DNA from 2 places in the Chryseobacterium sp. VD8 genome. Region 1 is predicted to be linked to the other one. Evidence: riboswitches for the same ligand, from Rfam matches in the RefSeq annotation. Region 1 holds a riboswitch; the other holds the start of a gene.
What was found. A riboswitch is a leader RNA that binds a small molecule or an ion and turns the genes downstream of it on or off. The one in region 1 is predicted to bind cobalamin.
Positions count from the first base shown of each region.

Region 2: another riboswitch for cobalamin. It lies ahead of WFK35_RS09895 (TonB-dependent receptor plug domain-containing protein); the one in region 1 lies ahead of WFK35_RS03180 (acyl-CoA thioesterase).

Region 1 covers NZ_JBBCQL010000015.1:439-16,934, reverse strand. The annotation lists gene WFK35_RS03240 (BatD family protein) at 1-1,358, shown strand, start outside; gene WFK35_RS03235 (MarC family protein) at 1,403-2,005, shown strand; gene WFK35_RS03230 (hypothetical protein) at 2,011-2,205, shown strand; gene WFK35_RS03225 (chorismate-binding protein) at 2,554-3,525, opposite strand; gene WFK35_RS03220 (outer membrane beta-barrel protein) at 3,547-4,440, opposite strand; gene WFK35_RS03215 (RNA polymerase sigma factor) at 4,456-5,571, opposite strand; gene WFK35_RS03210 (PaaI family thioesterase) at 5,992-6,426, opposite strand; gene WFK35_RS03205 (1-acyl-sn-glycerol-3-phosphate acyltransferase) at 6,516-7,112, opposite strand; gene WFK35_RS03200 (PspC domain-containing protein) at 7,429-9,150, opposite strand; gene WFK35_RS03195 (PadR family transcriptional regulator) at 9,161-9,490, opposite strand; gene WFK35_RS03190 (cytochrome P450) at 9,704-11,044, opposite strand; gene WFK35_RS03185 (HD domain-containing protein) at 11,177-11,767, shown strand; gene WFK35_RS03180 (acyl-CoA thioesterase) at 11,857-12,240, opposite strand; cobalamin riboswitch at 12,348-12,527, opposite strand; gene WFK35_RS03175 (hypothetical protein) at 12,586-13,386, opposite strand; gene WFK35_RS03170 (ATP-binding cassette domain-containing protein) at 13,418-14,080, opposite strand; gene WFK35_RS03165 (hypothetical protein) at 14,077-14,355, opposite strand; gene WFK35_RS03160 (hypothetical protein) at 14,487-15,086, opposite strand; gene WFK35_RS03155 (YcxB family protein) at 15,172-15,645, opposite strand; partial or broken gene WFK35_RS03150 (MutS-related protein) at 15,646-16,496, opposite strand, start outside.
Region 2 covers NZ_JBBCQL010000069.1:911-17,001, forward strand. The annotation lists gene WFK35_RS09865 (endonuclease) at 1-1,171, shown strand, start outside; gene WFK35_RS09870 (endonuclease) at 1,311-3,371, shown strand; gene WFK35_RS09875 (CCC motif membrane protein) at 3,443-3,775, opposite strand; gene WFK35_RS09880 (DUF2752 domain-containing protein) at 3,793-4,086, opposite strand; gene WFK35_RS09885 (NADH:flavin oxidoreductase/NADH oxidase) at 4,123-5,175, opposite strand; gene cdd (cytidine deaminase) at 5,274-5,756, shown strand; cobalamin riboswitch at 6,674-6,849, shown strand; gene WFK35_RS09895 (TonB-dependent receptor plug domain-containing protein) at 6,881-8,710, shown strand; gene WFK35_RS09900 (YncE family protein) at 8,726-9,769, shown strand; gene WFK35_RS09905 (hypothetical protein) at 9,825-12,170, opposite strand; gene WFK35_RS09910 (hypothetical protein) at 12,130-13,173, opposite strand; gene WFK35_RS09915 (hypothetical protein) at 13,280-13,582, opposite strand; gene WFK35_RS09920 (CCA tRNA nucleotidyltransferase) at 13,583-15,004, opposite strand; gene WFK35_RS09925 (nuclear transport factor 2 family protein) at 15,029-15,373, opposite strand; gene WFK35_RS09930 (L-threonylcarbamoyladenylate synthase) at 15,474-16,022, opposite strand.

The DNA of each region.
Region 1 (16,496 bases):
ATGTAGAAAAGAAACCGGTTGCTGCAAATAATGCTTCAAAAGACGTGTATCTCAATATGGAGATTGATGACCGTGAAGTGTATCAGGATCAGCCTACTATTGCTGTTCTGAAAGTGTATTCAAAAAACATGGATAACTTCAGAAGAGTAAGAAACATTCATCTTCCTGAGCAGGAAAATCTGGATGTTTTTCCGGTAAGTTTTACCAAGTCTGAGATTGATCCTTCCGATGCAGGAAATATGGCGTCGCAGATTCTTGCTGTGTTTATGGTTTTCCCGAATGAAGCGGGTTATGTAGATATTCCGGGTGTTTCGGCTTCGCTGAATTCTTATGCTAACAAAAACAAGCTCGTTTCGAATAAAGTAAAGATCAATGTTAAAAAACTTCCTGAAGGTTCTCCGGAATGTTTTAAGAATGCAGTCGGGAATTTTAATGTAACCGTTGTTAATACTTCAAAAGAAAAAGTTGAAGTAAAAAAACCGATGAATGTTCTGGTAAAAGTAAGCGGAGAAGGGAATCTTAAAAGCATGGAGCTTCCTAAAATTGCGCAATCTCCGGATTATGAAGTTTTCGCTCCTAAGATCATTTCACGCGTAACGGTAGGAACGGAAGGAATGAAAGGAGAGGTATTAGCCAATTATCTTGTAATTCCTAAAAAAGCGGGAGAAATTAATATTAAAACAGAACAGTTTGCCTTTTTCGATCCTTCCAGCAAAGAGTATGTAGATCTTGGACAGCAGTCTTTAGCGGTAAATGCTTTTTCTCATGATCAGATTCTTGAATCCCGTACAGCGGTTGAAAAAGTGAATGAGTACACCAATACTTTTTTAGAAACGGTAAATACGCCTGTTTTAAAAACAACTTCATTTAAAGTAAAAGAAAAAAAGAAATTCCACTGGAACGTTCTTTTTATCAATATTGCTATTTTGCTTTCCTTATTCGGAATGTATCTTCTGTTTAAAACATGGCAGAAGAAAAACAGATTGTCTAAAGAAATTCAGGCTCCGATGCCTTTAGGTTCAGTTGCTGAAACGGAAAATGAAATCCGTGAAAAGTTTAAAACCGACATCAACGATTATTTTGGCTATTTGGAAAATCTTAAAGATAATGAAGATTATCAGAAGTTTTTTCAAACCTTTGACGAGCTTGATCAGGAAGTGAAAAATCAATATTCTGGAAATCCTGCTGATCATTTAACAGATTTGCTGGAAAAAGAAAAAGGCTCGTCAATTGCCGAAGAATACAGGAATCTTATTCAGAGAGTACAGGTTGAAAAATATGCTCCGATAAAATCTTCGGAAGGAATGGACGAACTTTTATCCTCCATCGTTAATTTGTATTCTAAGATTAGCAAATAATCAATTTATTTTCATATTTTTGCGAAATTATTAATTGCAAGGAAATGGAAATATTTAATGATTTTTCGATAAAAGAGATTATTACCTGTTTTATGGTTCTTTTTGCAGTGATTGATATCATTGGTTCTATCCCGATTGTGGTAAGTTTACAGCAGAAATTCGGGCAGATTGAAGCTGAAAAAGCATCCATTACCGCAGGAGCCATTATGCTTGTTTTTCTTTTCGTGGGAAACAAAATTCTGAAATTTATTGGTGTGGATGTTAATTCATTCGCAATTGCGGGAGCTTTTGTGATTTTTATCATAGCCCTGGAAATGATTCTTGGAATTGAGATCAACAAAACGTCTGAAGCAAAGGCTGCATCCATCGTTCCCATCGCATTTCCGCTGGTTGCAGGAGCAGGAACCTTAACGACAACGCTTTCTCTGAAAGCCGAGTTTCATGACATTAACATTATTTTTGGAATTATTCTCAACACAATTTTCGTATATTTGGTGCTGAAATCTGCAACGTGGCTGGAGAAGAAAATGGGCGATGCGACACTTGCCATTTTACCGAAAGTTTTCGGAATTATCCTGTTGGCGATTTCAATTAAATTATTCACCGCGAATTTTGCGCAGCTGGTGCAGAATTACATTAATTTTTAAGAGTTATGCAGAAGTTTTATAAAGTATTTTTGGTACTGTTCATCGTGTTTATCGCAATTAATCTTTATGCTTTAGACTGGCAATCGGATATTTTGTCTGAGGATAACCTGAAGTTTGTTTTCTCAATAGCTTCAGCGGCAATAGGTCTTATTTTGCTTTTTGTAATGAATACATGGAGCAAGATCGGAGTAAGAAAATAATTGAATTACAATTTTATATAAAGCCTCTTTCAGTCTGAAGGAGGCTTTTTTATTTCTGTTTCTTGTTGAATTTTAGCTCTCAAATAATAAAAATCTAAACTAAAGAGTTTTGCTCCTTTAGGAGCAGAATCTGTGTAGAAATAAGAATAAATCTATTAATCAATCCGTAGGATTGATATCTATGATACGATACATTTTCTAAAGATAGCGTTCCTACGGAACGCCGAACATTTTTCGAATATGATTTCTACATAGATAAAACTCTATAGAGTTTTCTGGCATTTTACTTTAAACAAAATGTTGAATCTTTTGCCTTTTTTCGGTCAAATAAAAATTTAAAGAAGTCTATTATTTTAAAATCACCACATTTTTCAGAACTGCTTCCGATTTCAGTTCAGTTTCTGTCCATTCTTTTTCGGGATTGCTTTGTGCGGTAATTCCGCCGCCTACAAACAAATGAACTGCATTTTTATACAGTTTTGAACAGCGAAGATTAACAAAATACTGTACCGTTTCATCAGTCTCAATTTTAATATATCCGGCGTAAAATTCTCTTGGAAATTTTTCAATCTTCTGAATTTCTTCTTTACAAAAATCTTTCGGAATTCCGCAAACAGCAGGAGTGGGGTGTAATTCCTGAATAATCTGATCTAAGTTTTCAGGTTTAATTTTGGCTTTAAAATCGGTTCTAAGATGCTTGATGTTTCCCGAAATATGATCGTAGGTTTCAGACTCCGTGACGTTTTCAGAATACTGATTTAAAATATTTCTGATGTAGGACGTTACAGGTTTCTGTTCCTCAATTTCCTTTTCCGACCAGTTTTCAGAAACGGGAAGTGTTCCTGCCAGACTCATCGTTTCAAATTCGTGCGTTCTTTTACTGAATTTTCCTAAAACTTCCGAGAAAGCACCCATCCATGAATTTTCGTCATCGATAAAAATATATCGGAATGCATTCGGATAGGATTGACAAAGATGATTAAAGCTTTCTTTTAAATCAATTTCTTCAAAATCTGTGAAAATTTTTCTTCTTGAATAGACCAGTTTCGGAAGCTGATGTTCTTTGATAACCGCAATTACTTTTTCAAGATTTTTTAAATATTCTTCCTTTGTTTCGGTAACAAATCCGCTTTTATCCTCAGGTAAAATATCACTTGAAATTGCTGTCTGATTAAAATTTTCAGGGTTTAATTCAATAATTTTTCCTCCAAAATCCAATCGTTCCAATCCATCAAAAGAATAAAAACGGATAGGGTTTTCGCCGGAATTTTCATCTGTGGAATACAGTTTTTCGTCGAATGGAAATTTGAAATAAATCATTGTTTGAAGCTTTTTAGAAAATCAGAGTCGGGAAATAATATAAGAAATTCCAACATTGATTTTTCTTTCTGCAAAGGTATTATTAGTCTTAAAAATCTCAAAATCAAAGTCAGGATTTTTTAAGGAAATATTTTTGATGCTATAATGCTGATATTCCGCAGAAATGATGAAACGCCTTAAAAATCTATATTGAAGACCCGCAGAAAATCCAAGATTGGTCTGTGTGCTTTTAAAATCCTCCAGTTTGGTTAAAGCGCCATTTTCAGGAGTCATAAACTGCATTTTATAAGTCTGATTATTTAGCAGAATTCCTGCAAACGGACGGAAGTTTTTCCAGTTATACATCAGTTTAAGCTGAAGTGCAAACTCAAAATGTTCATTATTAAACTTCTGAAATAGAAGCGGCTGATTATTTTCGGTAAAATAATATCCGTTCAGAAAGGTGTCTTCTTTGTTGGCATCGAGATCGAAGGATGAACTCCAGTGGTACACATTGGCAGAAAGCCAGACTAAAAACTGAGAATCGAAGAAACTTTTGGAAGCCCAGATTCCGATATTTCCTCCGAACTGCGGTTTGTTTTCTAAAGCCCAGTTTGCACTTTTTATGCCAAATCCGCCTTCAATTCCGTACTGAAAGGTCGCCGGTTTTCGCAATCTTGCTCTTCTTGAAGCCCTCTGTTTGTCGATTTCCTGTTTGTATACATCCGTCACAAATTTCGTTTCCTGAACGGTTGGTGTTTTCATCACAACATCATTCAGCCTGAATTTTAAAGGCTTCATGAGATATACGGTATCATAAACGACTACTTTTTCGTAAACGTAAACCGTATCTATTTTCTTTTTCCTGATTTTCTGTGCAAACGAAAAGTTGACACAGGGGATGAGAAAAAGGAGTATTATTTTTTGGAAGGACATATTCTGGTTTTCAATTTATTTTTCAATAAATACGGTGTCTCTTTTAATGATTTTTTTCACGACAATTACTTTCTGCGGAGCTTCTTCAATGGTGTCTTTTGCAGCCGTTTTTTTTAAAACCGGTCTGCTTTTCAATCCTGTTTCATCTCCTCTTATTTCTGTTTTAGCAGTGTTTTTCTCTTCAATTATATTTGTTGCTGACTGATTTACAGCATTATTGTCTGATTTTTCTTTTGAATCAGAATTGGTATTTACGAAGTGGTTTTTTGTCTTTTTACCTACTGTTTCATTATTATCTGTAAGAATTGGTAAAGCTGAATTCTGATTCGTTGAGAAAAAAGAATTCTTCGGATTTAAGAAAAAAACAGACAGAATGATGATGACCAAAAATGTTCCTCCAATAACTGTTTTCTTTTTCAGACTCGTATTGGATGATGAAAATGCAGTGTTATTAATTTTAAGATCGGAAGGAATCTGCAATTTTTTTGATGGCTGAATGGTAAAATCTGCAAATTTACTTTTAAAAGTCTGCGCCCAAAGCAATCCTCCAAGTCCGAAAACAACAAGCAGTTGCGCCATTTTTTTCTTCGGTGTATTTTGATTGACGAAATTCTTCATCAGATAATTCTGAACCGATTTTTTCGCTCTCAAAAGGTGGGATTTTGAGGTGTTTACGGTAATTCCCAATAAACCGGAAATTTCTGCATGAGAATGATTTTCAATAAAATAAAGATTGAAAACGGATTTATGATGGGATGGAAGACTGTCGATGGAAGACAGCAGTTCTTCACTGGTGAAGTCGTAAACGAAAACGTTTTTTTCTTCTGATAAATGATGGTCCATTTCTGAATAGGTATCTGGGATTTCCGAAGGTTCTGTGGTTACAAAAGTATCTTTGCTGTGTTTGCGGATGTGTTGCAACGCATTGTTTACCACAATTTTTTTCAGCCATGCAAACAGAGCTTTTTCATCATTCAGCTGATCGTTTTTCTGAATTGCGGTAATGAAACTGTCCTGCACGATGTCTTCTGCCGTGTAAATATCATCGATATATCTTCTGCATATTCCCAGAAGTTTCGGGGAATAATCGAGATAAATTTTCTGCCAGTTGAAGTTGCTGTTTTGCTTCATAATTTAATTCGCGACAAATAGTAAGTTATTATTTACCGGAAGTTTTATTAAAATTTTTTGATTTTCTGTTATTAATCATAATTGCTTAATTTTTACGCAAAGGATCGCTAAGATTCTTTTATATGCCAACCGTTTTTAAGTTTGCAAAGGTGCTTCGACAAGCTCAGCATAAACTATTCACTCAGCAAAGAACTCAAAGATTTTCAATTATGACCAATTACGGACCATCACATAAAATTTAGACCTTTTCAAGATAAAGTTAAATCTTTATATAAATGAATAAGGTCAATAAAAATAAATTTAAAGTTTTCATGGTTATTATTTTCTTATAAGATGCAGAAAAAATAAAAGGTTGCAGTAAGAAAATAAAAAAAGCTCAAATTTTTTTTGAGCTTGGTATCTTTTAGTGAAAATTAAATCTTATCGGTTGATGATATTGTTTGTCATCGTGGTATGATTGATGAGCTGACCTTTTTCATCGCGGATCTCTATTTCCGAAACGTGCATCGTTTTTCCTTTTCGGATAAATCTTGCAACGGCTGTTACGATTCCGTCTTTTTTACTTCTTAAATGGTTGGAGTTGATGTTGGTTCCCACTCCGAAATATTTTGTACCATCAATAAAAATATTAGACAGGCTGGAACCCATGGTTTCTGCCAAAACGCAGCTTGCGCCACCGTGCATAATTCCGAATGGCTGATGAATTTTTGGTGAAACAGGCATTGTTGCAGTCAGTGTTTCATTTTCAACATCAATATCTGTAAACTTAATATCCAGAGTTTTGGCAAACGTTTCTCCGCCCCAGTTGTTGATGAATTCTAATATTTCTTTCTTGCTTTTATCTTTTATATACATATTTTAATGAGTAATAAGTAATTGGTAATGAGTAATTTTGATAATATCTAGCATCTAACTTTCATCTTCCAGCATCTAGCTTCCATCTCCTAACCTTTAGCCTCAGAATCATTTCCCATGATATTCGGGTTCCAGTTTTCCGGGATTTTAGGTACTATATCATTTTTTATGTAGTAATCCTGAATTTCCTGCATAATTTCGGTAAACGGTGCAGATGCAATTCTTTCGTAGGGAATGGTATAACCAAGATAAATGATTTTTCTTTTAAAATCTCCTGCCGCGAGAACGATAGGGACTTTAGCCGCTAAAGCCATGTGGTAGAAACCTTTTCTCCATTTCGGAACCCAGCTTCTTGTTCCTTCGGGAGTGATGACCAGACTGAAATCGTCTTTTTCAAACTGTTTGGCTACGAAATTCACCAGATCATTTTTCTGGCTTCTGTCGATCCCGATTCCGCCCAGACCTTTTACCACGCTTCCGTACCATGCTTTGGTGTGTGCATCTTTGATGATAATTTTTAATGGTTTTTTCAGAGACCAGTAGGATAGGTTTCCTAAAATATATTCCATGTTGTGCGTGTGAGGCGCAACTACAAGAATACATCTGTTCAGAACGTTTTCGTCGCCCTGAAGAACGACTTTCCAGCCCATTAATTTTAGCAGCAGTTTGCCGATCAGCTTTCTCATATAGTTTAGATTAAAAACAAAAAAGTATAACCAAAGTGGTTATACTTTACAAATATATTGAAATATTATCGCTCTTAAAACAGACTGCTGATTAAATCAACAATTTTCATTACAATTTCTAGTGCCAGTTGTACCATGATTATTGAATTTTTATTGAGTGTTTTGGTTTTAATTTTTTACTACACAAATGTAAAGATTTTTATTGAAACAGCGAACAAAATCTTTATATTTTTTCGTTTTCAGTGAGAGAAGAAGAGTGTGAATTTCAAACGGTTGTGTTATTCATTCACACCTTCTGCCACTCTCTGCAGTTTAGTTATTTGGTTTGTATGGAAATTTCGTTTTTATCTTTATCCACTTTGAAGTCGATGTTGGCTCCTTTCATCTTTTTGATGCTGCTTTTCATGGAATCGATTACCTGATCTGCCTTATTGCTCGGAACTTTTTTTCCGTTAACGATAATGCTGTCTTCATCATCAGAATTGTATTCAATCGTAGAACCATTTACGGTAATTTTATTTTTTTCGATTTTAATTTTTCCGTCTTCGTCTCTTTCCTGATCGTCATCATTAATTCCGTCTGCGTTAAGATCTCCGTCGAAGCTGATTCCGTCTTTTTTCACAGGGATCACTACGGTTTTTAAAGGAAGTACCAGTTCATAATCTATGCTGTAATCTCTGAAACGGTGTTCGTAAGGGTATTTGATGTAGTTCGGAAGAACAATTCTGTTATTCACCACTTCTACAGGAACGCTTACATTTAATGGAAGATTGTATCCTTTAGCTTCTTTTTTAATGATTAAATAAGGTGTTTTGATGTCTGCTTTTCTCGTTACATCCACATGCATCCAGTCTCTTTCGTATACGGAAACTTTGTCTGAATAAAGGTCATCATCATATCCTTTAAAGTTTTGAGGAATAGAAACCTGTTTGAAATCTACATAAATACTGTCGGATTGTGTGTTGATCGCAATTTCTTCCGTATCTTCCTTATGACCTTTCAGGAACATTTCTCTTTTTGCCATGCTGAATCCGAAGTAAGTTCCTAAAGTGATCAGTGCAAGGAACAATGCTCCGATTACCCAGCCTGTATTTCTCAGTTTTGTTTTAGGAGAAATTAATTTGATGCTTAATAATCCGAATAACATCGCAGGCAATAAACTTCCTAAAGTAATCAGTGCCATAAGAATGTATTTCATATTATCGTTATCAAAATAAAAATTCATCTGGCTTACCGGCGGGAAATCGCTGTCTGCTCCCATAAAACCGAATACTACAAATACTCCGATGAGACAAGACAAAGACATAAACCCGAAAATACCGCCTAAAATATACCGTAGTACATTCCAAAGTCCGCTTCCGGCGTTGTTGATGTAGGGTTTGTTTTCGATATAGATTTCTCCGACCCTCTGAGTAGATTCATTGGCAAACTGTACCAATTTATTAGACTCATTCTTAAGATTGTCGAAGTTCATAGGCTTTCCCTTCATTTTCAGGAAATCTGCTGCGGTTTCTGCTTTTGGCAAAACTGCCCAAAGAATAACGTAAAGTAAGAAAACCAAGGTTGAAGAAACGGCTGCCGTGAAGATTCCCAAGATGAAAACACCAAGCCAGATCGCTCTCATCGCAGTGATGTCCATTCCTACATAATGTGCTAAACCTGCGCAAACACCGGCAATTTTTTGTCTTTCAGGATCGCGGAACAACTGTTTTTTATCAGAATATCCGGTTCCGGAAGTTCCTGTTTTCTTTGTATTTTTCTCAGAATAATATGCTTCTTCCTGCTCTTCGATTTTTTCAGGGCTTCCGATCTGTGCAATTACTCTTTCTACATCCGAGTCGTTAATTACTTCACGTTTTGCCATAGAATCTTTGAAGATTTCTACCATTCTGATTTCTATGTCATGCATTACCTCATCTGCTTCCGAAGCGTCCAGAGAGCTTCTCAGAGCATTCAGGTAATCGCTAAGTTTTATGTATGCGTGTTCTTCTATGGTAAAAGAAAAACCTGCGAGTCCTATTGAGAGTGTCTTGTTCATAGCTTTGTTTTTAATTTTTTTGAGTGATTTGGTTGACTGAATTGGTTAATTCGTTCCAGGTATTTTGAAGTTCATCTAAAAATAATTTACCTTTTTCTGTAATCTGGTAATATTTTCTGGGTGGTCCTCCCGTAGATTCTTCCCATCTGTATGAAAGGAACTCACCGTTTTTTAATCTTGTTAAAAGAGGGTATAGTGTTCCTTCTACGACATCCAGTTTTCCTTTTTTCAGTTCATCTATTAAGTCGGAAACGTACATTTCACGATGATTGATGAGACTTAAAATACAGAATTCCAGAATTCCTTTTCGCATTTGCGCTTTGGTATTTTCAGTATTCATCTTTAATAAGTTTTGTTAATTAGTTGTATAATTTTCGAAACCCGGGACCTAGCTAGTTGTACCTGTTTCGATTTTACATTACAAAGATATGTAAATAAAATGGTATTATGCAATACAAAGTAGTGAAAAAATTCAAATAAAATATTTAACTAATTGATAATCAGTTTAATTATTTTTTACTGGAAAATTTTAGAAATATGAATTTTAGCAAATTCAGGTTAAATTTTTAATAATTTTACCTTTTAAGCTCACTGTTCTTAAGGTAACCAAAGCTTTTTTCTGTAATTCTTTATGATATGATCTAAAAGTGTAGCTTTTATAGAATCTACGGACGATAAGTGCCATTTCCATCATGGCAAAGTGTTCTCCGATGCAGAGTCTCGGTCCCGCTCCGAAAGGATAATAAGCGAAATTTTTAGCATTTTCATCATCAAAACGTTCCGGAATAAAAGAATTCGGGCTGTTCCAATATTCTGGATTCCTATGAAGTCCGCTGATGTAAAGAATAATGAAAGTCCCTTTTTGCCATGAATAATTTTTAAAATGATCATCTTCTAAAGCCTGTCTGTCGATTGCCCATGCCGGAGAATGCAGCCGCATTGCTTCTTTGATAATATTTGTGGTATAAGATTTTTTCATTAAGCTTTCTGTCCCGAAAGCGTTTACTCCTTCTGCGACAATTTCAGCCTTCAGCTTTTGTTCAGCTTCAGGGTTTTGACTGATCTCAAAAAAGATAAAGCTTAATGCATTGGCTGTCGTTTCGTGTCCTGCAATGAAAAGAATGAGCATTTCATCAATAAGCTGTTCATCAGACATCGGAAGCTGCGTGTCTTCATATCTCGCCTGAATAAGCATATCCAGCAAATCATTTTTTTCTTCCTTCGAATTTCTGCGTTTATCCAGAACACTCTGAATAATATTTTTGGCTTCAGTACTTTTCTTTATCATTTTATCGATGACACCGATACTTTTCAAGAATTGTGAATAGAAAGGTATTCTTACTTCTTTGGCAAAAACTTCCTGAACTTCTGTAATAATTTTCCCAAGTTCTTTTACGCTTTCTTCATCAATATCCGAACTGAAAAGTGTTTTTGCAACAATATTAAAAGTAAGGGTGTGGAAAAAATCATGCAGATCAATTTCAGGCTCATCAGGAAAAGGCGTAAAAGCTTTATTTATTTCTTCGTTCATGATAGAGATAAGTTCAGCAATTTTAGCTTTACTAAAACCGGGCTGTATAAGTCTCCTTTGTTTCAGCCAGTCTTTTCCATTGTTGGTAAGCAGTCCTTTCCCGAGATATTTTCTTAAAGTAACGGACTGGATATCAGATTTAAAATAATTTTTCTGGTTTTGTTTTAAAATATATTCGATGAATTCCTTATCCTGAGAAAAGATAAAATTCTTATTCGTTAAAGTAGCTTTAAGGTAATAAGTATCTCCTGCAATGGCATGATTTCCACTGATTACTTCCAAGGGATTATTTACTCCGTAAAAAAGAGAATACAGTTTTCGTTTTCCTTTGATTTCTGCAGGATAATTGTAATTTGGCGTCATACATAATATTTAAATAAATGTAATACTAATCTGTGAATTAAAATAGGTTTACAGTCAAAAGTCTTATTTTTGTACTGCTTTTTTATCATCAATCCCGTAAAAATGGATGATGAAATTCTAAACAAAATAAATATGAAGATACAAAAGGAAATCGATTTTATTCTGGCTGTTGATGCCCTGAAAAATGTACAGCGAAGAAATTATAATGCAGATGATTCCAGAAGGGAAAACACAGCAGAACATTCGTGGCAGATTATCATTCTGGCTCAGATTCTGTTTCCTTATGCGAAAAACAGAGCCGATATTGATCTTTTGAGAGTGATCAGAATGCTGTCGATTCACGATTTGGTTGAAATTGAAGCAGGGGATACTTTTATATTTGATGAAGCTGCCATGGTCGGAAAATTTGAAAGAGAGAAAGTTTCGGCTCAGAAGATCTTCGGAATTTTGGATGAACCGCTGCGCTCTGAATTTTTTAACCTTTGGCTGGAATTTGAAGAAGAGCAGACTCCCGATGCTGTTTTTGCCTGCGCAATTGACCGCATTATGCCTTTTATCTTAAATTCCCACACTTCAGGAAAGAGCTGGACAGAAGCCGGAGTCACGGAAAAACAAATCAGAAATATGCTGGAACATGCCATTGTAAGGGCTTCCGATGAACTGGGAGAAGCTTTTCAGGTGTTGTTAATTAAAAATCTTGAAACCGAAAAGGTATTGAAATAAAGGTTTCGGCGGGCAAAGCCCGCCGAAACCGCTTTAAAGAACATTTTGAAAATATTGGTTTCCGGCGACCGAAGGTCGCCGGAGCCTTTTTATAATATTTGAATTGGCTTCTTAAATTCATCAATCGCTACAAAAGTAAAATCTCCTACAATCGCTCTTTCCCTTTCATAAGAATACATCTGTTCCGTAAAAATTTCTACATTTACTTTCATGCTTGTTTTTCCTACATGGACAACTTTTCCGATTAATTCCACAATCGTTCCTGCGGGAATAGATCTTTTAAAATCAATTTTATCGCTGCTTACGGTTACCACGCGTTTTCTTGCAAATCTTGTTGCTGCAATAAAAGCCACTTCATCCATTAGCTGCATCGCCGTACCTCCGAAAAGAGTATCGTAATGATTGGTTGTGTTCGGGAAAACCGCTTTAAAAATTCGGGTTTCGGATGCTTCAATTCTTTCTTCTGTAGTCATATATCATTATTATTAAAGCGAAATGAAAATATCGGAACAACAGAAAAAGCAGAGACAGAAATCTCTGAGTATCCATTAGATCAATAAACTTCAAATCGCGAAAGTTTTTTGTTGTTAAGAAAAAGGCAGGTCTCCTGACTTGTAACCTCTTTATTTCCTTCCCATGACTTTGCACAGTGGATTTTTAATAAAGAATTCCGTTACTTACAGTTGCGCGACAGTTCGTGATTTTCACACGATTCCCTTTTAATCTGCAGTTAAGCAAAACCAGTTTCCTGAAAAGTGATAAGCTTATAAAATCTAAAGTCACACTTTTCGATGACAAAAATAATGATTATTGATGAATTATTCAGGAGTTTTATAAATGATCTGGCTTTCAGCTTTTCCCTGCTTGATTGTCCAGATCGTTGTATAGCGGTTTTCGCCCGAACCGTTGATCATATAAAGAAAAATATGATCGTTATCGATAGCGGTTACGCCCACATTTTCAAAATCCATGGAAGGCTGAAACATATTTTTAATGGCATCTCTTACAAAAACAGAACCTCTTCCGGGTTGCTGAACGCGTACAGATTTTATTTCCATTAAACCTTCCGGCAATTCTTTTCCTACGCCCCAGGCTTTTACCTTGTCTATTTTAATAATGTTTCCGTTAGAATCTTTTTCCTGCTTTTTGATTTGTGCATAAGAAGGATAAACATCAATGATAACTTTTGTTCTCTGGTTTCCGGGAATTTTAGGATTGGTATCATCAGTAAAAATCAGAGACTTTCCGTTTTTCGATTTAGAAGGCGTAAATTTTGGTAAATTATCAACGAAAACAATACGGTTTTTATTCACCATTCCTTCCTTGGTGATGCTGTCGTATCTTACGAAAGGTTTTTCGGTGTCTTCTTTTTCAGGATATTTTATCCAGATCCATTCTGTTTCTCCCGGTGCAGGTTTTTCGTAAATAAAAACATCTCCGGTTTTCATACGGATCTTGTCAATTATTTTTCGGTAATCGTCTTTATGGACACGCACCATGGCATAACCTTCCTCTGCTTTTACCACGCCGAAAGGCACTTTATTCTGTCCCTTCGCAAAAGCAAAAGAAAAAATACTGAACACTGAAAGATAAAAAGCTTTTTTTCCGGAAACCATCATGAAAATTTTTTTGAAAGTTCAAATATATAAATTAAATATTCTTCGGAAGATAATTATACTGCTGCAATTCTTTAAAATCTTTAATCTGCTTCAGATACGTATCAGAAAGCAGATAAATTTCATCTGAAATATCCAAAACCTCCTGATAACGGTGATCTGAAATAATAAATCCCTTCTGCTGAGACTGTTCTTTGATCAATTTTTGAATTTCAGAAATCATTTTCGGTGATAAAGCGTTAAAAGGTTCATCCAGAAGAACAAATTTCGAATCGGAATAGACCATTAAAATAACCTCAACAATTTTTTTCTCGCCGCCTGAAAGGTTTCGTGGAGTTGTATTCAAAAAAGGTTTTAGCAGATCTGATTTAAAAAGCTGATCCGCGTTTTCTTTAGTACAGAAAAGGGAGATCAGGTTTTTTATTTTAATACCTTTCGGCAGAAATGAGTATTGAGGTAAATAAGCAATCCTTCCTTTCCTGTCCATTTGGTTTTGTAAAATTTTATCATCCACTCTTACAAACTGAGAATCGCCTTTCTCTGTTCCAAAAATAATTTTTAAAAGAGTAGATTTTCCCGTACCGTTTCTTCCCAGCAAACCGATAACCTTTCCCGTTTCACAACTGATGTAGATATCTCTTAGGATTTTCTTTTCATTAAAAGATTTGGTAAGGCTGTCAATATGTAATCTGCTCATATCAGTTTTGTAAATATATTAATGATTACACTTAATGAAAAAGTAAAGATCCAGAGAAATGATCTTGAAAACCCGAAATTGGCAAAAAAATAATATTCATGTTTTAGTCTCAATTCATAGATGAGATAATGAAAAGCCGGAAGAAATAATAAGAAGCATAATCCGAAATTGGCAGTAGTAAAACCAAGCGGGATATTCATCAGCAAAGAAAAGAGAACAGCAGGAATCAGTAATTTTACATAGAAAATCCAGAGAATCCTTATATTTTTAACCATATATCTGTTTAAATTAATTTTGAATTCCACCAAAGTCACCAAAGGCAGTTACAAAGCTTTTACTGAAGCATTTTTAAGCTCTTAGTTTTTGTATGTGTACTGTCTGATAACCAAATATCGCTAAATTTTCTCTATATCTTTTTTGATAAAAACAGATAAGAATAGATTCCAAAGAAAAGAAAAACAACTGAAAATAAAGCGGCAGCAATATAAAAAGCTTCTCCGAAACTGTACGCAATATTTATTTTTCCATCCATTCCCATTCCTGTAGTATGTTCCAGATCTTCCATTTTTGCTTTAAAACTGAGATAAAATCCTAAAAAACCAAGAAGTCCGGTTACAGAAAATCCAAGATGATAAAGAGATTTGTTTTGTATGGTTTTCATCAGTTGCACAGCAATTCCGGCAACTGCCATTAGAAAAGAAAGAATAACAAACAGATTCGGCGAAATATCTCCTTTGTCACTTTCTTTCTGAGAATCATCGGATGAAGACGGACGATCCTCCTGATTGCTTACGGAAGATGCGTAAGGAGAACTTTTTTTAATGCTTTCTCTCATTCTTTCGTCCATTTTTTGCTTAGAAACTCCCGTTATCAGATCAGTTCCCTTTACAGACATTAAAGTAACGTTACCGCATTTCACAAGGAAAAAGGGAAATAAAAAACAAAGGATAATTACGGTATAGCTTGGTATCGGCAGAAAGTCGGACAGCATTTTTAAAGTCTTCATAAATTATTGTTTGGGGTAAAAATATAAAATTTAAAATAAAAGAGCGTCCTGAACAGACGCTCTCATAAGATATTTTGTAAGCAGATTACTCTTTTCTGAGTTTTGCTTTTACATTATTTTCTGTAATCATTCTTCGCAATCCGGTAATCTGATCCTTTGTAAAATACTTTTTCGGGACCATATTCATCGTCTGTGCGCTTTGGTAGATCAGAAACCATTCTTTATTTTCCTTCACTTTATAAACCGTATTCCATGCAAATTCTGCATCAAAAGTTTCTCCTTCCGTAAAAATGTACGTAATAGGTTCCTGAATCTTTTTATTGGAGCTGAAAGCAAATCTCAGTCTTAAAAAAGACCGGATCACGATAAACAGAAACATAATTCCGAGCCACATTGAAGCCGAAAGCAAAATTTCCTGTTCAGAATTGCCATCCGCACACAGTTTCACAATAAAGAAAAGCAAAATCAGCAAAGGAAAAGCAATTAGCCTTATTAAGGAACTTTTGAGATGAAACATCAGAAAATCCTTAAAACTGATATGAGTTTTTACCGTTATCATTTAAATTCTTTCCAGTTCGTCTGCGTCAATTGTTGTTTTGAATGTTCCGTAATTTACGATCACTTTATTCCGTGAAATTTTTTCAATCGTTCCCACACTTGTACTGCCGGAAATACGGACGCGCTGCCCGACTTTCATCCAGAGAGCGCGGTCGGTTTTGCGTTTTTCCTCCAGTTTTTCATTGGTTTCCGTAATTTTTTCAATTATTTCTTCCTTTTTAAGCTGTTGGGTAATCTTCCTTTTCACAACCTGCAGACGTTTAGATTCATCTTTATCTGCACCCAGTTTTCTGAATTTTTCCTGCTCAAGAATTTTTACAAAATCTTTTACCACATCTTTTCTGGACTTTCCTTTTACGTAGCTGTCGATAAAAGCCTCAATTTTGTTCCCGAACTGCAGTTTACGATGCTCTTCTTCATATAATTTCTGGAAATTAAATAGCTTCTGCTGAAGCTGTTCATTCAGTTTCTGAAGGTTATCGCGCTTATCTTCTACAGATTCCTTTCTTTCCGCAAGATCGGTTTTAAGTTTTTCCACTTCGTATTTCTCCTGCTGAAGCTTTACAATCGTTTTATCCAGATTTACAATATCATGCTCCACCTTTTTCTTGGCAGAATGAATAATAAATCTCGGTATTTTATTCTTTTCCGCCACCTCAAAAGTAAATGAACTTCCCGCTTGTCCCACTTCCAGTTTATACATCGGTTCCAATGTTTCTTCGTTGAATAACATTGCTGCATTCTGAGCATTCGGAAGCTGTTCTACGACAAGTTTAATATTGGTGTAGTGCGTTGTAATGATCGCAAAACTTTTTTTGTCATAGAAAAACTCAAGGAAACTTTCTGCTAACG
Region 2 (16,091 bases), on a different contig from region 1:
TCCTATGGTTTCAGATATCCATTTTATCAGAGCTACGGACGGAAAAGTAAACGGAATGCGTTCCAATTATCCTTTCGGAAAGGTGGGAACTGCAACGTTTACTTCAAAAAACGGTTCTAAGCTTGGAAATTCTGTTTCTTCAGGTTTCTCGGGAACAGTGTTCGAGCCTATTGATGAATTTAAAGGCGATGTAGCAAGAATGGTATTTTATTTTGTTACGAGATACCAAAGCAAACTCTCCACGTTTACATCCGGAAATATGTTGGGCAGTTCTTCTTTTCCGGGTTTGCAGACTTGGGAATTGAATGTTTTATTGGCTTGGCATAATCAGGATCCTGTTTCTCAGGCGGAAATTAACCGAAATAATGCTTCTTACACTTATCAGGGAAACAGAAATCCTTTTATTGATAATCCAAATTATGTAAATCAAATCTGGGGTTCAGGTTCTGCTTCGGGAGGAACTTCTACTCCGCCAAGTTCATCAGGCTGCGGCAATGAAACATTTGAGACCATTCCTTCTGAAAGTTCGGCTTCTTATTTAACAAGAACATGGACAAATAATGGTATTACATGGACGGCAACAGATTCCAGAACAGATCAGACGATCTCCACCAAAGCAATCACAATTAGAGACGGCGCATTAACATCAAGCAGTTCAGCCAACGGAATCGGATCTTTGACGGTAACTACTCAACTGAAATTTACCGGTTCTAATGACAACTTCACTGTTAAAGTAAACGGAACATCGGTAGGAACCGTACCTTACAATACCTCTGCAATAACCACCACTATCAGCAATATTAATGTTTCGGGGAACGTTGTTATAACTTTAGAAAACAATTCTACCACCAACAGAGTTGCTATTGATAATCTTAGCTGGACCTGTTATTCGGGAACGGCAAGACAGGCTCCAAGTATTTCTTTAGCATCAAATTCTGACCAGAATGCATTACAGATTTCGCCAAATCCTGTTTCCAATAATGAAATTTTTGTAAAAGGGGAAACGCAGAATATTAAGAAAGCGGAGATCTATAATCTTCACGGAAAAGTAATACAGACCATTGATCAGCCTTTTAAAAACAGTAGAAATTCTATTAAAATTAAAAATCTGGAGCAGGGAATTTATATTTTAAAATTAGATGCTTCTTCATTGAAGTTTATTGTGAAATAAAATTTAGCTTAATAAATAACAAAAGCCTTCTCTCTGTTGAAAGAAGGCTTTTATTTGTATGAATCTTATTAAAAATTAACGATTATGTAATTTTATATTCATAAATTTTATGGTAATATTATGATCTTAAAAATTTACCATGAAAAAACAGTTATTCATTTTGGGCTTTGCTTCAGTTTTAGCAAATGCTCAGGCTCCTTCGGGATATTACAATTCGGCAAACGGACTTTCCGGAGCTTCTCTGAAAACAGCACTGAGTTCAATCATTACGAATGGTCATCAGGACAAAGGCTATAACGCACTCTGGACAGGTTTTAAAATAACCGATATTGACAAGAATTATGAAAATGACGGTTCTATTCTGGATATTTATTCTGAAAATCCGACCGGTGCAGATCCTTACAATTTTATTCCTGTAACCAACCAATGCGGAACGTATACAGAAGAAGGAAACTGCTATAACAGAGAGCATATTATTCCTCAGAGCTTATTTAATTCTGCTTCACCGATGTATTCCGACATCAATTTCATCAGAGCAACAGACGGAAAAGTAAATGCCATGAGGGCAGATTATCCTTTTGGAATCGTAGGAACTGCGACTTCCCTATCGTCTAACGGTTCTAAACTTGGAAGTTCTGCTTCACCCGGATATTCAGGGATTGTTTTTGAACCTGTTAATGAATTTAAAGGGGATGTTGCGCGTATGATTTTTTATTTTGTAACGCGCTATCAGAGTAAGCTTGCTACATTTTCTTCTGGAGATATTTTAGGTAATTCTGCTTTTCCGGGGTTGCAGACCTGGGAACTTAATGTTCTGTTGGCTTGGCACAATCAGGATCCTGTTTCTCAGGCGGAAATCAACCGGAACAATGCTACCTATGCTTATCAGGGAAACAGAAATCCTTTCATCGATAATCCGAATTATGTAAACCAGATCTGGGCTCCCGCTGATACACAGGCTCCGACAACCGTGACAGGGCTTAGTGTTTCCGGAACTACTTCAAGCAGCATTTCGCTTTCATGGAATGCTTCAACCGATAATGTCGGGGTTACATCGTATAATGTGTATATGAACGGAAATTTACAGGCAACAGTAAGCTCCACTTCTGCAACTATTTCCGGATTAAGTCCTTCCACTACTTATCCTTTTTATATTGTAGCAAAAGATGCAGCAGGAAATTCTTCTCCGAACAGTTCTACCGTTTCAGGAACAACCAATGCTCCGATTGATACACAGGCTCCTTCTACCGTTACCGGTCTTGCGGTTACGGGAACTTCGCCAAGCAGCATTTCGCTGTCGTGGAATGCTTCGGCAGATAATGTTGGTGTTACTTCATATGATGTCTACATGAACGGAAGTTTAAAAACATCGGTAAGTGCAACTTCTGCGACCATTTTCGGATTAAATGCTTCCACAACTTATACCTTTAATGTGATTGCTAAAGATGCTGCAGGAAATTCTTCCGCCAACAGCTCTACCGTTTCGGGAACTACGGACGCGGTTCCTCCTCCGACGAATTGCGTCTATGAAAATTTTGAAAATATTCCTGCAGGTACAACAGGATATTTAGCGAGAACATGGACAAACAACGGCATTACGTGGACAGCAACGGATGCAAGAACAGATCAGACGATTTCCAACAAAGCGATTACAATAAGAGACGGCGCTTTAACTTCAAGCAGTTCAGCGAATGGAATCGGATCACTGACTGTAACGACTCAACTGAAATTTACAGGTTCTAACGGAACTTTCACCGTTAAAGTAAACGGAACGGCTGTTGGAACTATTCCTTACAACATCAGTGCAGCAACTACCACAATAAGCAATATTAATATTTCAGGGAATGTGGTGGTAACTTTAGAAAATAATTCTACCACCAACAGAGTTGCCATTGATGATCTAAGCTGGACCTGTTATTCGGGAACGGCAAAGCAGGTTCAAAGTTTTTCTACTGAAACCATTTCAGATCAGAATACATTACAGGTTTCGCCAAATCCTGTTTCCAATAATGAAATTTTTGTAAAAGGAGAAACGCAGAATATAAAAAAAGCGGAGATATACAATCTTCACGGAAAAGTAATGCAGACAATCGATCAGCCTTTTAAAAACGGTAAAAATTCTATTAAAATTAAAAATCTGGAGCAGGGAATTTATATTCTAAAATTAGATGCTTCTTCATTGAAGTTTATTGTGAAATAAATTTTCTTTTAAGAACAATAAAGCCTTCTTTCGGTTGAAAGAAGGCTTTTATTTTTAAATTAATAAGAAAATTACTGTCCCATCAATTCTCTCATTCGTTCCTGCATCAATTGCGGGTCTTTCATAGCGTCCCATCCTAGAGTAGAAATCATGACAACAACGTAAACTACGTATAAAATACTTAATACAATTCCGATGATTGCCATTATTTTTCCGGCATTCAATTGTCCGTAATTTGAATAAGCCGCCGGATTTTTTCTGTAGAGTTCTCCGTCTTTTTTAGCCAGAACCAATGCAATGATCCCTGCAATAAGTCCCGGAAGTCCGTAACAGCAACACCCGACAATTGATACAATTCCCAAGATTAATACCGCCGTTGCGTTAGGTAATTTTTGTTGTTCCATAGTTATAATTTAATTGATTAATGTATAGGTAAGTATAAATGTTTATAAAAATAAGAAGTAACCATAATGACGGCATTGATAATGGCAAGAAAAACCAAAATATTACTGTAATTCCGTTTTCTGTCTACAAAATTGAGGAAAACCGTTCCGAAAAAAAGCAATAAAGTGTAGACCGCAGGAAACATATGAAATGCTTCGCCAAACCTGCCTTCAAAAACCATGACAATAGCTCTCTGCGTTCCACACCCAAAACAGTCGATTCCAAAGAATTTCTTGATGGGACAAGGCAGCATAAAGTCTTCTATTTTCATTACAATACAGGGTTATGATTCTCAAATATATAAAAATTATTTAGAAATTTTTGCTCTTAAATACTGATGCGGAAAGAAGCAGTACTCATCCATTTCAAAGGAACCCTGAACGGCGATGTAAGGATTTCTTAAGCTTTCTCTGGCGATGAAAATTAAATCTGCCTCTCCTTTCTCTAGAATTTCTTCCGCCTGATTGACTCTCGCAATTAATCCTACTGCTCCTGTTTTTGTTTCTGCCTCATTTTTCACCTGTGACGCAAGCGGAACCTGATAACCGTCGTGAACCGGAATTTTTACTCCGTGAATATTTCCTCCGCTGGAAACATCAACAAGATCTACCGAATGGTTTTTAAGGATTTTAGCAAGTTCGGCACTGTCTTCTATTTCCCAGCCGTTTTCTGCGTATTCTGTTCCGGAAATTCTTACAAATAAGGCAACGTCTTCATTTAATTCTCCGTTAACAGCATCTACGATTTCAACTAAAAACCGTATTCTGTTATCGAAACTTCCGCCGTATTCATCGGTTCTGATATTAGAAAGCGGTGATAAAAACTGATGGATAAGATAACCGTGTGCCGCGTGAATTTCTATGACATCGAAACCTGCATCTACAGATCTTCTCGCTGCCTGTCTGAAATTCTCAACCTGTTCTTTGATTTCCTCGATGGTTAAAACATGTGGAATTCTTTCAGTAGGATGATACGGAATCGGACTTGGTGCGATGGTTTCCCAGCCTTCTTCTATCGGGATTTGTACATTGTTCCACGTAGATCCTTTTCTTCCGGCATGTGCAAGCTGAATGCCTATTTTGGTTTCTGAATTCCGGTGTACAAATTCTACAATTTTCTTTAGTTTTTCTGCCTGTTCGTCGTTCCAGATTCCCATGCAATGGTTGGTAATTCTTCCGCGCGGTTCTACTCCCGTTGCTTCAAGGATGATTAGTCCGGTTCCGCCCTGCGCTCTGCTTCCGTAATGTACAAAATGGAAATCGTTGGCTAATCCGTTTTCGGAAGAATACATACACATTGGAGACATTACCCAACGGTTTTTCAATTCAACATTTCTGAATCTGATTGGAGTGTATAACATTTTTGATCTGATTTTTTGAAATTTTAAAGAATGAGATAATATTGCCCACTTCATGAAAAAGAAGTAAATTTATCCCCCTTTTTTTAAACCCACAATATATGAAAAAAGAAACTCATATCAGTTACGAATATTTCAACAATAACGCTGAACTGAACGATATAGAAAAAAAATTATTTGCAAAAGCAAAAGAAGCGCGCGAGAACGCTTATGCTCCCTATTCTAACTTTTTGGTTGGCTGTTCTGTGCTTCTGGAAAACGGAGAAATTTATACCGGAAACAATCAGGAGAATGCGGCATATCCTTCCGGACTTTGCGCGGAAAGGACTGCTCTTTTCTGGATCGGGGCAAATTTTCCGTCTGAAAAAATAAAGAAAATCTTTATTGTAGGCGGACCGAAGGAGTTTTCTGAGAAAAATCCGCCGATTCCGCCATGCGGATCGTGCAGACAGAGCATTATTGAATATGAAACGAAGCAGAATGAAAATATTGAACTTTATTTTTCTAATCTGAATGATGAGGTGGTGAAGGTACATTCTATTAAGGATCTTCTGCCGTTTTATTTTGACGGTACTTTTTTATAGTTAAAATGTTTAAATAATAGTAAATAAGAATTCAGGTTGGATTTTCGCAAGGGCGCAAAGTTGTTTAAGATAGTATGCTTTAAGGCGCAAGGATTTTATCTGCGATAAAATTTCATCAGCATTATAAAGGAAAATCTTTAATTTTCTTCTTGCGTCTTAAAAGAATAGAACTTTTATCAAACCTTTCACCTTAGTTTTTTTCAATAAGAATATTTTTATTTTAACAAGTTTAAACAAACTCTTTACTTCTGTTTGGATTTTTATTTAAGGGAAAGTTTTTTAAGAAGGGACTTTCTTTCATCACATGAGATTTTGAATGATGTGTATTTAAAATAGAAGAACACATAGTCTTTAAAAATCTATGATTTTCTTCTTTAATGATGTTTATTTTAAAGTAATTAAATAACCTGCTTAAATTTTTTACCACAAAAGATGCAAAAGATTTAAACACTTTAGTTTTTTAAGGTTAGTCCTTCAATGGGAAAAAAGAGCACATAAGTTTAAAAAATCAAAGATTTTTTCTCTTTGCAGACTTTTGAAATACTTTAAATAAATTCAATAAAGTCTTTTGTCTTTTTTGCGGCTAAATTTAAAATGAGTTTAAAGAAACTTAAAGTAAGATTTTAATACATTTTAAATAATTTTTACTTAAAATAATTATTTATTTTTCAATAGAATCTGAATTTTATAAAACTGTTTATTTTCTGCGGTTTTATTTTTCTAGCCCAGATTGAGCGGCATGTCTGAGCTCTTTTTTTGATTCGGCGGCGGCAAAAGCCGCCGCCGAATCAAAAAAAAGCGAGTAGCGAAAGCTGGAAAAAGCTCCTGAAATTGTTTTTCGTATGTAATGCAACAAATCATTGTTTTATTAAAAAGATACTTAATGGGTATTTTTTTTGTCAATAAATTAAAAAAGTTATCTTTGCAAAAATTTTGGTTTCCATTAATTTGGAATGAAAAGGGAATTGGGCGAAAATCCCAAACTGTCCCCGCAACTGTAAATCGCATATAAGATTTCTACGATAAACCACTGTGAAAACGGGAAGGTGTAGAAAGCGAAAGTCAGGAGACCTGCCAAAATGTAATCTTAAAAACATTGCTTTCGGAGGAAAAGTAAAATAGGAATGGCTTTAAAAAGATCTTTAGTACTGCTTTTTGCATCATACGGTTGTTTTCTTTACGCACAGGAGAAAGCTATTGACACCGTTTATGTTTTTGACAATCAGATGAATAAGGTAAAACTTTTTCATCCGGTTACTACAATTACTCCCAAAGAGATCGAAAAAAATTCCGCCAATCTTTCTGAAACGTTACGTTTTCAGTCACCTGTTTATATTAAGGAAAATGGCCGCGGTGCGGTTTCTTCGCCTTCTTTCAGGGGAACAACGGCGCAGCAGACTGCTTTTGTGTGGAATGGAATTAACATCAATTCTGTTCTTTTAGGACAGGGAGATGTTAATAATATCGCGATTTTCGGTTATGATGCGCTTGAAGTGAAAGCCGGCGGCGGAAGTGTGGTTTATGGAAGCGGCGCGATCGGAGGTAGTATTCACCTTAACAATGAACTGAAATTTAATGAGGGTTTTCATGCAACTTTACATAGTGAAGTGGCTTCTTATGAGACGTTCCAGAATTATTTTAAAACTTCTTTCAGCAATGCGGATTTCAGTTTTAAGGCATCCGGAAATTATTTCATCAGTCAAAATAATTATGAGGTTCCTGAAAAGCAGTATATCAACCGAAACGGTAAATATTTTAACGGTACAGCGAACATAGGTTTTAGCTATAAAATTGCCCGAAATCAGAAAATTTCGTGGCAAAGCCAGTTGTATGATGCGGAACAGAATTATCCGATCTTCACGGAAAACGGCAACCGCACGAAGTATGCAGCGCAGACTTTCCGAAGCCTTCTTACCCACGATATTAATTCAAAATCGATTTCAAACAGCCTGAAAGCGGCTTACACGGAAGAAAATTTCCAGTATTTCGGGGTTTTTGAGGCTCCTAAAACCAGTGGCGGAACGGGAAAAAATCTGATTTTTAAAGATGATTTCAATTATTTCATCACGCCTAAACTGAATGTTAATGTTATCGGGGAGTTTCAGATCAATAAAGGAGAAGGCTATCAATCCGGAATTGAGAATGTAAGAAGAAATATTTATTCTGTTGCAGGATTGTTGAGATATTTCCCTACCCAAAAGCTGAGGCTGGAAGCCGGAATCAAGAAGGATTTTATTGAAAATATAGAATCGCCTTTACTCTATTCTTTTTCAGGCAAATGGAAAGTTTCTGACTGGTACAGTTTAGGGACAAGTTTTTCAAAGAATTTCAGATTCCCTTCCTTCAATGATCTTTACTGGAATCCGGGCGGAAATTTGGATCTGAAGGCAGAAACGTCTTTGCAGACTGAAATGAATCACGAATTGACTTCTGGAAAATTTACTTTGAGTCTCACGCCTTATTACATGAAAATAAAGGATATGATTCAGTGGGTTCCTACTTCTCTGGGATATTGGTCACCAAGAAACGTAAGAAATGTTGAATCTTATGGTCTTGAGTCTAAAATTGGGTTTCAGCACAAGTTTTCGAAAGAACATTCTTTAAAAATAAACACGGGATACAGCTATACGAGATCTGTAGATCTTGAAACGAAAAATCAACTGATGTATGTTCCTCTTCATAAGGTTTTCGGAAATGCAGATTATCAGTACCGATTTATGAATCTATATGTTCAGGGAATGTTTACGGGTAAGACTTTTACCACTTCTGATGAGAATAACGATTATCTTATAAAACCATATTTCGTCCTGAATGCAGGATTGTCTGCAACGGTTGCCAAAAAGTATACTTTGGGATTAAGGGTAAATAATATCACCGACGAAATCTATGAAACGATGGCTTATTATCCTTTACCTAAAAGAAACTACAGTTTTTACATCAACTTAAATTTTTAAATCAATTATTATATTATGAAATTAAACAGACTTTTTCAGCTTTTACTGGCTTTGATCCTTGTGATTAATGTTTCATGTAGTGATGATGAATATGTAATGCCGTCGCGAGGTGATTATGAAAACGGATATTTTATTGCGAATGAAGGTAACTTCGGAACACCTACAGCTAGTGTTTCTTTTATTTCTAAAGATCTTTCTGTTTTGGAAAACGATATTTATAAGAAAAATAATAACGAAAATCTGGGTGATGTTTTGCAGACGATCACATTCAGTGACGACAGAGCTTTTCTGCTTCTGAATAATTCGAATAAAGTACAGGTTGTTAACCGTTATAATTTCAAAAAAACCGGAGAAATTACGGCACAACTGGATAACCCGAGATACATGACGATCAGCAACGGAAATCTTTATGTTTCCAACGATAAGTATAACGGAGCAAAATATGTGAATGTTTACAAGCTTTCTGATCTTTCTTTTGTAAAGAAAATTCCTTTCGCGTCAACTTCTACAGCGGAAAGAGTGGTTGAAGCAGGAGGAACGGTATTTGTGCAGAATGCTGCTTACAGCTACGGAAGTACGCTTACAAGAATCAATACTTCAACCAATGAGATTATCAACACGGTTGCTGTTCCAAATGGTGAAATTGAAAAAACCATCAGTTATAATAACAATGTGTACGTAATTGCTTCAGGAACATCTAATTCTTACATTTATGAAATTTCTCCTGCAGGAACCATTACAAAAACGACAACTTTAACCGGCATCGCCAATGCAAGAAATCTTGAAATTGATGGCGGAAAATACTATTTCACCTCTTCCAACAAGATTTACACAATGGATATGAATGCAACAACAGCACCTTCTACTCCTCTTATCAATTTTGTAGACGGAGGACAATATTTTACGCTGTATGGTTTCTCTGTAAAAGACGGGAAAATCTTTGCGTCTGATGTGAAGAATTTTACAGCCCCATCAGAAGTTACGGTATACAATACTTCGGGAACAGTTCTGAAAAAATTCGTAACAGGAATCGGATCTAATTCCGCTTATATGAATTAATTTTTTTGAAATAAGTAAAAGATTACGGCGGAGCTTTCAGCTCCGCCGTAATTATTTAACGCCTTGCCTTAAAGTAATCCTCAAAAAATTCGCATCCGCTCATCATATCTTCATACTGTCCTGCATATTTATTTTTAAGATCCTGATAATATCTGTTTTTTTCGAGTCTTTTGTCTTCATAGTCATCGGACCGGGAAAAACTGTCTGCATTTTCCTCACCATTAAAATCATAATTATAATTTTCACACCTTCCCTGCATTCTGAGACATAACGCTTTGAATTTTTCAGTTTTCGCATTTTCCATAGCTTTTCCGTAGTATAATTTTGCCAGACCAGCCGTATTAAATTCCTCATTATCTTCACGGATAGAAAAGTTTCCTGCCGAACTTACGAAGTATCTTCTCATCATCCACGCATTCCCATACTGCGACATGTTGTAATAACAGTTGGCAACCAGAAAATAGTAATAATCCCTGTCTTTTCCCTGTGGATTATTGGCTTTGCCGAGATATTCGATTAGTTTTTGGGTTACAGATAATTTAGTTACTCTGAATTTTTCTCTTTCCTTAATAAAATCCGGAGTATATTTTAGATGATAGAAAGGATTCTGATCAAAAATTTTACCTGATGCAGAATAACTGTCTTTTCCATCGTTCTCCCAAAGTGTATTCTGCGCTTCATAATATTCTGCACCCAGTTTTTTAAATATATGTAAGGCTAAATTCAGTTTATTCTGTCTTATATATTTTGTTCCCAGAAGATCGTACAGATTATTAACCGACTGTTGTTTCATTTTAAAATTACTAAAAAACAAATCGTTTCCGGAATTTACTTTTTCAGTCTTTTTAATGAAACTCTGCACCTGTTCAGGAGAATAGACTGCATCCATATAATTAAAATAATCTACAAAATAATCTCCGTAAGTATGACGGTCACTTTTTAACGATTTGAAATAAACCAGACTGTTTAACCTCTCATCTAGAGAAGCATACAAAAGTGCTGCATCATCCGTATTTCCGAGATATTCCAGTTCTCTTCCCAATGCAAAAATAAACCGTTCGTTTTTTCTGTTTTTAATGATAATTTCTTTTGCGGCATCAGGAATTACAGCTTTTCCGTAAGTCTGATTTGCAAAAAGATTTAACGCCTTGATCTGCTCTGCATTTTCCCGGATTTTAGAATCTGCCGGCAACGTTTTTTCCAGATTGCTGATTTGCTTCAGACTTTCAGAGTAATTTTTCGTCATGAATAAAAGTTCAGCTTTGGCAAACTTCCAGAAATCGGGATTCTGTACCTTCGATAAATCTGCGGAATTGATAAACTCTAAAAGTTCTTTTGCATATTCTCTGTCCGCTTCCACTCTTCCAAAGACATTTCTTACCGACTGATATTCCTGATCATACTGAGAACTATATCCGGAATCCGGAATGGCTGGCTCAAACAAAGAATAATAAGGTGTAAAAATCCAGTCTTCCAGTTTACTGATCTCGCGTGACACCAAAAAACCCAGTCCGTCAAAATTAGAATTGCAGGCATAAATTTCTTTAAGATTATCAATATTTTTACCGGAATTGTAGATGCTGTACATCATTAAAACCCGCGCTTTATCTTTTGGATCATCTATCAATTGTAAGACCTCATCTTTTGATAATTTATGATCGAAAGCCTGCCATGAAACAAAACGTTTTGCGGGACATTTGGCAAAAACTCTGGCAAAGTAAATATTTTTAAGCACCTGATTTTTCTCTTCGATTGCCTTAAAATGTAAAGCCCAAGTATCAATAATATCATTTGATTTTTCCACAGAGAAATATTGAGCATAAGTCTTCGCCAAAGACTTCATATCCCCATTGTAAAAAGCGAGACGAACCGCAAGAAACGCATATCTTTTTCTGATCTCTGAATTTTTGGTTTTGGAAGCTAAAGCAATAGCCTGATGTAATAAAACTGTTCTCTTCTGAGCCGCTGTATTTTCATTTCTTTCCCACGGATCTTCCTGCCATGAATTGAAAAATTCACAGTTTTTGGCAAATTTCAGATAATTAATTGCTTCATTGTCTTTAGCTGAATATAAATATTTTATAAAAGCGTTGCTGCTTTTTTCATTGATATCCGAAAAACCATATTTTTCCAGAGCAAAATTAATTTCATCTATTGAAACTTTATTCTTACAGTATTTTCTCCAAAGAACTTCATTCTGCGAATCTTTAATTTCAGGTTCTTCACCGTCATTATTATAGCCAAAATAAAGAGATGAATAGTAAAAAGACCGATATTCCTGATAAGAAAAGTTATCGGGATCAAGAAAATAAAACCGTACATCATCGCCGTAAGGATAAAATCCACACGCAAAAAACAGATTACTTAGTAAAGTCGCTATAAAAATGGCTGATCTCTTCATTGGTGTAGTTATTTAACTGATTGGCATCTAAATGAAAAAGCGATACGGTAATTTCTTTATCCAGCTTTATATTTTTCTTGATTAATGCAATAGCTTTATTGATTTGTTCTGGTGTAATTTCTTCATACTTGATCTTATCTCCTACTCTCAGATAATCCTTATAATCAATCACGGTATCTTTTGTTACTTCGTACCACAGCGGTTTTGTTTCTTTCAGTACTTTTTTCAGATCATTTCCGTTATATAAAACTCCTTTAAACTGATTGTTCTGATACAACTGCATCCAGGAATATAACGGAAGTGCAATATCCATATGCAGCGGATATTTTTTCTTCGTATTGAGATAGCTTTCCATTTCTTTAAGATCTAAAATTGAATTTTTAGAATCATCCGCCAAAGGATTGATTAAATTATAGCACATTAAAGTAACTTTATCAACCGGCGGAACTCCCATTTTTTCAGGATATTTGTATGGATACAATCTCAGGGTAACAGAAATTTCCTTTTGGGATATCGGCTTTAATTTTTTCAGAAAGTAAAAATATCTGTCTTTTGTAGAAGCTGTCCAGTCACAATCGATCTGAATTTCATTAACAGCAATGGAGTCAAACTTCTCGTTAGTAAATTTATTGATGAGAAAGTTTACATTATCTGCCAGTTTATCAAGATCCTTTTCCGAACTTTTTTTAAATACAATATTTTTAATGTAAACCGTCGGGATAACAGTGTATTTCTTCGGTAAATTTTCTTCGCAGTAAGATGATAACCTTACATTGGTTTTTGAAATCGGAAAACTTCCCATCGCTTCGGTGTAATCCACTTCAAAATATTTTACATACAGCTTTTCGACATTCTGCTGTTCAAGCATATTTTTTTCGGGAACAGAAACTTCAGAATACGTATCTGTTTTCCAATAGTAAAAGGCATTATGAACTTTTTCCACCTTATTTTCACAGGAAAGAATGAGGAAAAGAAGAGGGACAACTAAAAAGATATTTTTCACCAATAAAATTTTAAATAGGTTACAATTGAATTAAAACATTTCTGCAAATGTAACAACAAAACCAATACCTTTTTTAAGATTTTATTAACATTTTATTAGGATTTTATTATGCTTTTATTTTCGTGATCAAATTCCTTAAAATAAAAGTCTCCACCACCCCAATAAACCACCAAACCGGAAACCTGAAATACGTGTACAAAAGCGTGAAATTATCAACAATTGGCTGATCTTTTGTCGCTTTTTCAATTTCAAAATCAACAGATAAAAGCGGAATAACAAATCCGAAAAATAAAAACGCAACCAGATATAAAATCCAGTTGCGTTTTTTAATTATTTTAAATTTCCAGACAAGAATGTTGATAAGGAAAATTAAAGCTAAAATACTATAATCAAATGTCCCGAAAAGCATTTAGGCAAGTGTCAATCCAAGCTTTTCCGCTTCCGCAATCACAAAAGTTCTCGCTTCCTCGCTGTCATTTGCAATTTCGCCTTCCAGAATGGCTTCTTTTACTTTTTCCTTTAAAATTCCGATTTCGCGACCCGGTTTCAGATTAAACATTGCCATAATTTCTTCTCCTGAAATCGGCGGCTGGAAATTCCTTACCTGATCTTTTTCTTCAACTTCTTTAATCTTAACAGCAACATATTCAAAATTTTTCTTAAATTTCTCCTGCTTTTTAGAATTTTTGGTCGTAATATCGGCTTTACAAAGGGTAAACAGATCTTCCATATTTTCTCCTGCATCAAACAATAATCTTCGCAACGCAGAATCCGAAGCATCATCGGTAATCAGAGCAATCGGTCGAGACGAAAGTTTTACCATCTTCTGAACATATTTCATATCCGGACCTAAAGGCAGTTTCAATCTCTGGAATAATGTTTTTACCATTTTTGAGCCTAAAAACTCGTGTCCATGGAACGTCCATCCTGTTCCTTCAACAAATTTTTTGGTCGGTGCTTTTCCGATATCGTGGAGCAATGCAGACCAACGAAGCCACAGGTTTTCCGTGTTTTCAGAAATATTGTCTACCACTTCCAAAGTATGGTAAAAATTGTCTTTATGGGTTTGTCCTTCCACTTCTTCTACTCCTTTCAGATCAATCAGTTCAGGAATAATTAATTTCATTAAACCTGTCTGTTCCATTAATTTCAGACCAATAGATGGCTTTTTGGAAAGCATGATTTTATTAAATTCCACCATTATTCTTTCCATCGAAACAATTTTTATTCTTTCGGCTTCCTGCTTAATGGCTTCCAGTGAATTTTCTTCAATTTTAAAATTTAAAGTAGAGGCAAAACGAACGGCTCTCATCATTCTCAACGGATCGTCAGAATAGGTTTGAGCGGGCTCTAAAGGCGTTCTTAAAATTCCTTTTTCCAGATCATCTATTCCGTTGAAAGGATCGATCAGTTCACCAAAATTATCCTGATTTAACGAAATTGCCATTGCATTCACCGTAAAATCTCTTCTTTTCTGGTCGTCCTCAATGGTTCCGCCCTCTACTTCCGGTTTACGGCTGTTTTCGGTGTAACTTTCTTTTCTTGCGCCTACAAATTCAAGCTCAAGATCTTTGTATTTGATCATCGCCGTTCCGTACGTTTTGAAAACAGAAACTTTTATTTTCGGATCAATTTCCTTTCCGACGTTTTGGGCAAGTTCAATACCGCTTTGTTCGGTCACAAAATCAATATCCGTTGATGCTTTTCTTTTCATTAAAAGATCGCGTACATAACCTCCGACGATATATACAGACTGATTGTTCCGGGCTGCAACTTCCGAAATGATTTTAAAAAGTTTTAAATTTTTATTTTGAGTAAGATTAATTTTCATTTTGTAATACACTAATGCTGTTCATTAATCGTAATGAGCATACATTTTATTAATTTTTTCATCTTCATTAAAAAACATCACTTCCATTGCATGTTTATCCATAATAGATTTGTAAAACAAAGCCACAGAATCTACTCCTTCCGTAGATTTTATAAGCTCAAAGTGAAGATCAGGATATTTTTCCAGCGCTGCCTTCCAATATCCGCGAACCGCAGATTTTCCTTTAAGTGAACTTTCTTTTCCTCCTGTTGCTAATTTTATCATCGGCGTAACGATCTCTATATCACCTGAATAATGAGATAAAATGACATCCAGATCGTGGGAATTCCATGCTTTGATCCATTCTTCGGCAAACTTTTGATGATTCATAGCGATTGTTTTAAAATTGAAGTTCTGCAAAGATAAAACTAAAAAAAGAAATCCTGCCGATGCGGATGAATAAGACTTTAAAATAAATGATAAAAGTCGATTATTCTCTCAGTACTTTTATCCTGTTGTCGCTCCAGACTTTAATTACCGATGATCCCGAATATTTTGAAACTTTTTCGCGGTCTTCTTCTACTGCATAATCTACAAGATCAATCATTTCAGGAGAAATATCCGAGAATTTTAAAGGACTTTTTTCACCGCTGAAATTTGCAGAAGTAGAAACTAATGGTTTATTCAGCTTTGTAATCAGTTTTTTACAGAAGTCGTTTTTTACCAGACGGATTCCAATGCTTCCGTCTTCAGCTAACAATTCTTTTGGCAATCCTCTCGGGTTTTCATAAACAATAGTTACGGGCTTTTCGCTCAGATCAATAATTTCCCAAGCCATTTCCGGAACATCTACCAAATCCTGTAATCTTTTTTCAGATTCCACCAGAATGATCATGGATTTGTTTTTTTCCCGTTTTTTGATGTCGAATATTTTGTTTACGGCTTCTATATTTGTGGCGTCACAGCCAATTCCCCAAATGGTATCTGTTGGGTAAAGAATTGTGCCGCCGGATTTTAAAATTTCTATTATTTTTTCCATGTATAATACATTTTACGCTTTAACTAAAGCCAATACTATAATTTATTTTTAATAAAAGGATTACATTCT